DNA from 2 places in the Spirosoma sp. 209 genome. Region 2 is predicted to be linked to the other one. Evidence: riboswitches for the same ligand, from Rfam matches in the RefSeq annotation. Region 2 holds a riboswitch; the other holds the start of a gene.

The links. Region 2 has a riboswitch for cobalamin ahead of B1C80_RS01660 (TonB-dependent siderophore receptor). Riboswitches for the same ligand answer to the same signal wherever they lie in the genome.
Positions count from the first base shown of each region.
Region 1: it holds a riboswitch for cobalamin, as region 2 does, so the genes downstream of both, B1C80_RS26750 (TonB-dependent siderophore receptor) here and B1C80_RS01660 (TonB-dependent siderophore receptor) in region 2, are expected to answer to the same signal.

Region 1 covers NZ_MVEC01000025.1:57,240-61,667, reverse strand. Annotated here, with positions in the region: gene B1C80_RS26750 (TonB-dependent siderophore receptor) at 1-1,532, opposite strand, end outside; cobalamin riboswitch at 1,673-1,861, opposite strand; gene B1C80_RS26745 (xanthine dehydrogenase family protein molybdopterin-binding subunit) at 1,942-4,167, opposite strand; gene B1C80_RS26740 (xanthine dehydrogenase family protein subunit M) at 4,327-4,428, opposite strand, start outside.
Region 2 covers NZ_MVEC01000001.1:363,771-368,198, reverse strand. Annotated here, with positions in the region: gene B1C80_RS01670 (pitrilysin family protein) at 1-69, shown strand, start outside; gene B1C80_RS01665 (pitrilysin family protein) at 76-1,452, shown strand; cobalamin riboswitch at 1,790-2,008, shown strand; gene B1C80_RS01660 (TonB-dependent siderophore receptor) at 2,113-4,032, shown strand; gene B1C80_RS01655 (DUF5074 domain-containing protein) at 4,025-4,428, shown strand, end outside.

The DNA of each region.
Region 1 (4,428 bases), on a different contig from region 2:
GGAGCCGTATTCAGCGACTCGAAAAAGATAGCCTGCTGAATTTGTCGGTCGAAGTAAACGGCCCTGACCCAGGCGTTCCGGCTTTTGCTGAACAGTTGCAGACCTACCTCCGTCGACCGGCTACGCTCGGGGCGGAGCGCCTTGTTGCCGTAGGGCGAGAAAAGCTGGTAGAGGGTAGGCGCCCGGAACCCCGACGATGCATTGATAAACACTTTGACGCGGTCCGCCAGCAGATAGGAGGGGTTGATCGAATAGGTGAACACGTTGCCGTAGAGCGAGTTGCGGTTGTAACGACCACCCAGCTCGACCGAGAGACCCCGGTAGGGCGTCAGGATGGCGGTGGCATACAGGCCCAGCTGCCCGATGCGGGCGGTGTCGGCTCCGATTGGGGGCGCTTCGTAGAGGCCGAACGAACTGATGGACCGGTAGGTCTGATCGGTGTTGCTGAACCGGTAGTCGGCCCCGGTCAGCAGTTCGCCCCAGCGCCCTACGGTCAGCGTATGGTAAGCTTCGGCGAAATGAGCCAGCCCGCCATAGGCCTGCTCCGAATACCGCTCCGACGCGTTGGGTTCGATGGCCGTCGAGTCGTTGCGGTAGGTACGGCGGCTGTCGCTGAGGCCGTAGTTGACCGTCAGCCTGCCGTGGTTATGCCGATAGTCGAAGCCCGTAGCCAGCTGCTTAAACTGATTGCGGTAGGTGAAGTCTTTCTCATCGGCAAAGGCACCGGCATCCAGATCTGCCGAAAAGGCGGTTGTGATGCCGCGCAGTTTCCAGCTAAGCCGGGGACTGACCTGCCAGCTCAGGTTGGCCAGCACCGCGTTTTGCCGGTAGCCGTCGGGGTCGAAAGCCTGCTGGCCGGTCCGGTCCGTAGCCGCCGAAAACCCCGCCGACGATAGCCGGGTGTACTGAACGGCGTAGGAGAGTTTATCGGTCTGTCCGGTCAGCCCCAGCGTTCCGCGAAACGTCTGGTAGGTGCCGTAGTTCAGCGAAGCCGTTACGCCCAGCGCTTTCCGGGCGTCTGCTTCGGTGCGGGCCTGCCGGGTCGAGATGCTGATGACTCCCGCTACGGCGTCGGCCCCATAGAGGGTAGACTGAGCGCCCCGCAGAATCTCGATACGCTCGCATTCACCCACCGTCAGCAGGTTCAGGTCGAAGGTGTTGGCCGTGCCCGACGGGTCGTAGACCGGAATGCCATCGAGCAGAATAAGGGTGTTCCCGGCCGACGCCCCCCGCAGGTAGATGTCGGGGTTAGTACCTAACGGACCGTTGGCGCCAACAATCTGGAGGCCGGCCTGCCGCGTCAGCAGCTCGCTCACCGACTGGGTGGCGTAGCGCTGCAGCACCGAGTCGGGTAGTACCGTTACGACTTTGCCCGTCTGGGATAGTTTCTGCCCGATGCGGTTGGCCGAAACGGTGACCGCGTCCAGTTGCAGGGCGCGTGCTAGGGGGGGAGTGGGGTTGTCTTGCGCCAGGGCGGGCAAGGCGGATGCGGCCCATACGACCGACATCAGGGTGGTAAACTTGCTCATCATTAATCGGATGGATTAAGTAATGAGCCGTCGGAAAGAGAAAATAAAAGACAGACAGGCCAAACGCCCATCGGTGACCGCCGGGCGGCCACGCCATTCTACCGAAAAACGTCTTTCATTCCCGGCTTTTTACCCGAAAGCTCGATCATGAATTCGCTGGCGGCAGGTCTTCTGGCTTGTTCTACCGGCAACGCCTTCCCGCTGGTGGCAGTGGCTTGTTGTTGTCGGCCTGGTACTAGAACTTACAGCTACGGGTATAGCCCCGGTTTTGCACCGGTGTTCCCTTTTAATTGCCCTTGTTGAGGGGGCAAACCGTAAACGTGGCCCAAAAATAAACACAGAAACGGTATTTGTTGGGTTTTATCCGACAAATACCGTTTCTTCTATAGACAATAAACTTCTATATGCCGATCTACAGCAGCCTGTCGAGCTGGATCGGTAGGTCGTGGATGCGCTTGCCGGTGGCGTGGAAAACGGCGTTGGCAACGGCGGCCGGCATGGCTACCAGACCCACTTCGCCCACCCCTTTTACCCCGAGCGGATTCACGATATCGTCGACTTCTTCGACAAAAATGACGTCGAGGTCGCGCACATCGGCGCAGACCGGAATGTGGTATTCGGCCAGGTTTTGGTTCATGTAGCGACCGTAGCGATGGTCCATGACACTTTCTTCCTGCAGGGCCGAGCTGATGCCCCAGACCATACCGCCGATGATCTGGCTGCGGGCCGTTTTGGGGTTCAGAATCCGACCGGCCGCTACGGCGCTTACCGCCCGCGTAACCACCACCGTTCCGAAATCTTCGTCGACTTCTACTTCGACAAAAGCGGCTGCGTGTGCGCTGCGCGAATAGTCTTTCTGTTTGAGCATGTTAGGCAGCGAGGTACCCGTTTCGCTGATGGCCCGGCCGCCGGTCTGGTCAACGATAGCCTGCAGCGGAACCGCTACACTGGGGTCGCGCCGGAGCCGGATGTGGCTGTTGGCGAAGAACACATCGGTGAAGTCGGCACTGGCCAGGGGCGAGCCGGGCATCTTTCTGGCCAGTTTAAAGAGCTTTTTGGCGAGCGCTTCGCAGGTGACTTTTACCGCCGATCCTACGGTGGCTGCGGTCCACGACCCGCCCTGGATGGGGGCCAGTGGCATATCGGTATCGCCGAGCCGGAAGATTACGTTTTCCAGGGGCATACCGAGCAGCTCGGCCGCAATCTGGGTCATAATCGTATAGGTGCCGGTGCCGATGTCGGCGGTAGCGCTGCTGACACGCAGTTTTCCATTCACGGTCAGTACGGCCTCGGCGCGGGCGGGTACCTGGTTGGCGTCCCAGATACCGGTTGCCATGCCCCAGCCGATGAGCGTATGGCCCCGACGCATGGAGCGGGGTTCGGGCGTACGGTTGCTCCAGCCAAATCGTTCGGCTCCCTGGGTAAAGCAAGCCCGCAGTTCTTTACTCGAGAAGGGCTTATCTTTCTCGGTCCAGTCCTTTTCCGAATAGTTTTTGAACCGGAAGTCGAGCGGGTCGATACCGGCGTTGTAGGCGAGTTCGTCGATGGCGCATTCGATGGCGTGAACTCCCGTTACGCCACCCGGTGCGCGCATGTCGAGGGGCGAATACATATCCAGCGACTTTACCTTGTAGCTCAGCGTTGAGTTGGCGCAGTCGTAGAGCTTACCTGTCCAGTTCACCACGGTTTCGGTATAATCTTCAAACTGCGAGGTTTCGGCAATGGCTTCGTGCTCTACCGCGGCCAGCGTACCGTCGGGGTTGGCGGCCAGCCGGATGTTCTGTACGGTGGCGGGGCGGTGGCCAAAGCTCCACATCTGCTGGCGGGTCAGCGATACCCGAACCGAGCGTTCCAGCGCGCGGGCCGCCATAACGGCCAGAAACAGCTGATACTGCGGCCGTAGCCCCGACCCGAACCCACCCCCGACATAGGGCGATATGACCCGCACCTGGTCGAACGGCAGGTTGAAGGCCTGCGTAACATACAGCTGGCTGTTGGTAGCGCCCTGCGTTTTGTCGTAGATGGTGAGGTGGCCGTTGCGGCCGTACTCCACCGTGGTCGCAAACATCTCCATGGGGTTGTGATGCTGCATACCATGAATGTACCGGGCCGACATGCTGACCGGCGCATTGGCATAGGCCGCTGCCGAATCGCCCCGGGGTTTGGGCGGGAGCGGTTTCAGCAGATTGGCCACGCCCGACTCCGGGTCGCGGGCTTCGTGCAGGTGTTTGAGCAGATCAGTTTCGCAGGGTTCAGCGTCGTAGTCGACCTCAACCAGTGTGGCGGCATAGCGGGCTACCTCGAAGGTGTCGGCCACGACCAGCGCAATGGGCTGACCGTTGTACTTCACCTGGTCGTTGTGCAGCGGCCGGAAAGGCGAACCCGGTGGGGAATCCTGGTCTTTGTAACTCATGTCGAACCAGGCCGTTTTGGGACGGTTCTTATGGGTGAATACCTCCAGAACGCCATCAAGAGCCAGCGCTTTGCTGGTATCGATACGGGTAATGGTGCCTTTGGTGATGGTGCTCGACACAACGACGCCGTAGGTCAGGTCAGGCACGTTAAATTCAGCGGCATACTTAGCCTGCCCGGTCACTTTTTCAGGACCGTCGACGCGGCTTATGGGTTTTCCGATCATAAGATAAAGAGTAGATGGATGATTTGTTTGGCGTATGGGTACATCCCCGTTAGTGGTCGAAGACCCTAAGGGTGGATGTACCCGCGTGTCGATTTACCACCGCCTTACCACCGCCAGGGTCTTCGACCACTGACGGGGTACTAACGGTGGTACAGACCGTTACTCTACCGCACCATTATCCAATCCGCTTTTCAGTACGGCCCGGATGATGGCGCGGTGGGCCAGCTCGATTTTGAAGTCGTTATGACCGTAACCGCGGGC
Region 2 (4,428 bases):
CTCACCGCGCGTAACCGCACCGTCGGCTACCTGCTGCCAGAACCCACCAAAAAAGGAGCCGCCAACTAAATCGACATGAAAACAATTCTTACGCTCATTACGGCGCTTCTCTTCGCGGGTACAAGCCAGGCGCAGACTTTTAAAGTGCCACCGTATCAGAAACTTAAACTTAAAAACGGACTTACGGTCTACCTGATGGAGCAGCGCGAAGTGCCGCTCATCAACGTATCGGTAGTGTTCGATGCCGGGGCGGTGCAGGATGGGAACCGCTACGGGCTGGCCAACATGACCGCCGAGGCCCTGCTGTTCGGCAGCGCGAAATACACCAAAGCACAGCTGGAAGAAAAAGCCGAGTACGTTGGAGCCAGTATCGAGACCTATGCCGGTAAGGAAGTAGCCAAGCTATCGGCCTCTTTTGCGGTGAAAGATCAGGATCTGCTGTTCGATATCATTCAGGATGTGGTTACCAAACCGACGTTCGATCAGGGCGAATTTGATAAGTACAAACAGCGCCAGCTGCTGCAGCTCACCCAGCAGAAAGAAAGCCCGCGGGCCGTGGTGAACAGCTATTTCAATCGGTTTGTCTACGACGCTCACCCATACGCCAATCCCATTACCGGAACACCCTCGGCGGTGTCGGCCATTACCACCAGCGACGTTCGTCAGTTTTATCTGAAAAATTACACGACCGATCGGGCGGCTATTGCCATTGTGGGCGATTTTAACTCCGCCGACATGAAAAAAAGAATCACCAGCCTGTTCGGGAACTGGAAGACCGCAGCCGCTACAACGCCCAAACTGGCCGAACCGCAGGTAACGTTCGACAAAAACCGGGTGCTGCTGATCAACAAGGACGACGCCCGCGAAACAACGTTTCTGATCGGAGGCAAAGGCATCACGCAAAACAACCCCGACTTTATTCCGGTAACCGTTGTCAACACCATTCTGGGCGGTCGGTTTACGTCCTGGCTGAACGATGCGCTGCGGGTCAACTCGGGGCTTACCTACGGGGCCGGCAGCCGCTTTGGTACCTATCGCAACAGCGGTACGTTCGCCATCTCGACCTTTACTAAAGTCAGCAAAACTACCGAAGCCATCGATCTGGCGCTGCACGTGCTCGACAGCCTGCACCGAACCGGTATCGACGAGAAAGTGCTCGAATCGGCCAAGAATTACGTCAAAGCCGACTTCCCGCCCCGCTACGAGTCGGCCAGCGAACTGGCTAACCTGCTGACCGATATGTTCAGCCTGGGTTTCGACGAGTCGTTTATCAATAATTTCCAGAAGAACGTCGACGGCCTGACCGTGGCCAAAACCCGGCAGATCATCGATCAGTATTTCCCCAAAAACAACCTGCAGTTCGTCCTGATCGGTAAAGCCGATGCCATTCGGGAAAAGGTGAAAAAATACGGGACGATCACCGAGAAAGAAATAAAAGCCGAGGGATTCTGATCAGATGCCAGCTAATACAGAACATGGCCGCCATAGTGATAACGCCTATCACCCCGGCGGCCATGTTCTGTATTAGCACCAGATATACCTGAGCCATGGCCCCATGGCAATGACGTTCTGTGCCTTAGTAATTACACTCTGACTGTTGCACTTTACAGATCATCCATGGCCCATCAGGGCCTTTACAGCGTAGCGTCGGTAGCAACCATTCGAGATCATCCCTGGCCCGTTAGGGCCTTCACAGCGCAGCGTCGGTAGCAACCGTTGAAGATAATCCATGGCCCGTCAGGGCCTTTACAGCGTAGCGTCGGTAGCATTCGGGAGGAAAATTCTCTACCTTTACGCTTGAGTTTTCGGTGCCTGATGCTGCTTCATAGTAGCTTTCACGGCTTAAAAGGGAATCCGGTTATAGACCGGAGCTGTCCCCGCAACTGTACGTTTCACGGAGAACCGGTTCAATCCACATGGTCACTGTCACTGCCGAAGCCGGCAGAAGATGGGAAGACCCGAACCGGTGAAACAAGCCAGGAGACCTGCCGAAGACCATCCGTTGTTCTGGCGTTCGGAGGAAACGCCCCAACCGCGTGCCGGTCCGTTTTGACGGGCGGTGCCTACTTTTTTCTCGATGTATTGGTGAAAAAAATCCTGCATGAGCGGACTATGCTGGTACTTGTCGGTCTGCTGATCAGACAGGTCGCTATGGCCCAGTTCGGTTCGGTTTCGGCTGATTCGGGTCGGGTGCTGTCAGCCGTGACGGTACGGGCTATCGCGCCCGAGCGATTCCTGGCCGGGCAAAAGCTCCAGCGGGTCGATTCGGCTACGCTGCTCCAGTTCCGGTTCGGCGCGCTCACCGACCTGCTGGCGTTCAGCAGCCCACTGGCGTTCCGAAATTACGGACCGGGTCAGCTGGCTACGGTATCGTTTCGGGGCACCTCGGCCAACCATACGGCCGTACTCTGGAACGGTATCAACATCAACCAGCCTAACCTGGGCCAGACGGATTTTTCGACCCTGCCCGTGGCGGGTTTCGACCGGCTGGCGGTGCAGTACGGCTCGTCGGCCAGCGTAGTGGGGTCAGACGCCGTTGGCGGGAGTGTGCTGCTGAGTAGCGGTCCCGACTGGCGGTCCGGACTGGACGTATCGCTGGGGCAGCAACTGGCCAGCTTTCAAAACAATCAGACACAGCTGGGGCTTCGCTATGGTACGCCGACCGGCCGGGCCTGGCAACTATCGGGCAAGACCCTGGCGTACCGCAGCCAGCTGAACAATCATTACCCGTACGCCGAGCGACGCAATTATTTTGTTGAGCAGTCGCGCACAGGGCAGCGGGGCTTTATTCAGGACGTGTACCTCCGCCATCGGAACGGACGGCAGGTATCGGTCAATACCTGGCTGACTGATAATGATCTGGTCGTAACCCCCCAGGATACCATTGCCCGCGAACGCACCCGGACCCAGTCGGCCCGGCTGCTGGCTACCTACGAGGCCGACAGAACAACCCTGCGGCTTGGCTGGATACGCGACCGGTTCGATTACGCGAAAGGAAACGTCAGCACGCCCAGCCGCACCCGCACAGACCGATTGCTGGGCCGTGCGGAACGGGAGTTTCGGTTGTGGCCGGGTCGGAGTAGTCTGCTGACCGATCTGCGTATAGGGGGCGAGTGGTCACATTACCGAACCTATACCGACGGCTACGGAGGGCAGCTGATCACCGAAAACCGGCAGGATGTGTATGCGCTCCTGCGGATGCAGGCCACCCGCTGGCTTGTGTCGGCCACTATCCGTCAGGCCTTCGTAACGCGCTTCAACCCAACTTTAACCCCATCGCTGGGAGCCGAACACCAGATTATACGTCAGAATCGACTCACATTAACTGCCAAAGCATCGGCCGGGCGCAGTTACCGCGTACCCACGCTGAACGAACGCTACTGGGAGGGGCTGGGCAACCCGGACCTGCGGCCCGAAAATGGGCTGAACCTGGAAACGGGCCTTAGCCTGACCGCCACCCTGACCGATCAGTTGCGTATGACCGCCGATGTAACCGCGTACCGCAATCGAATCGACGACTGGTCGTACTGGAATCCGGATTATGGATACCGGGTCGAGAATCTGCAACTGGTCGTGGCCCGCGGAGCCGAACTGACCACCTCACTGGCGTACGATCATAATGGGTGGCGGGCCGGAATCCGGGCGGGGTATGCGCTTACCCGTTCGGCCCAGCAGCGGGCCTATAGCACCTACGCCCAGGATGTGATCGACAAGCAACTTCCCTACGTACCCATCCATACGGGTACCATCAACGCCTACGTAGGCCGGGGCCCCACCCGCCTGACCGTACTGACCCAGGCTACCTCGCGCCGGTATATCACCTTCGACGAAAGCCAGTCGTTCGACGGAGTCAGCCTGACCAATGTGCTGCTGGAAAGTACCGTTCGTGTCGGTCCCGCATCGATTCGGGTACAGGGGCAGGCCAACAATGTCTTCGACGCGCTCCTGTTCAGCGTAAAGCGTAATGCCCTGCCCGGACGAAATTTTGCTATCAACCTGCTTATTAATTCATCGTTTGTTTCTCATGACTAATCAATTGACCAACGTACTCGCGGCCAGCCTGTTGGCGGTCGGCCTCTGGAGCTGTAACACCACCGAGCCGACACCGTCTCCCTACGAGTCGGGCGCTTATATCCTGAACTCCGGAAATTTTACGGATAACAACGGGTCCATCACCTTCCTGGCGCGCAGCAGCACCAACCCCGCTACCGACATCTTCAACGCAGCCAACGCGCGGACGCTAACCGGCGGTTTGCAGGATTATACGGAAATTGATGGGAAAGGAATCATCCTGGTCGACAACAGCACCGCCGGGCAGGACAAAGTCGAGATTGTCGAAATCGGTACCTTCAAATCGCTGACTACCCTGAAAGCGCCCGACGTAGAGAATCCGCGTTACGTTGTCCGGGCAGGTCTCAACAAAGCCTA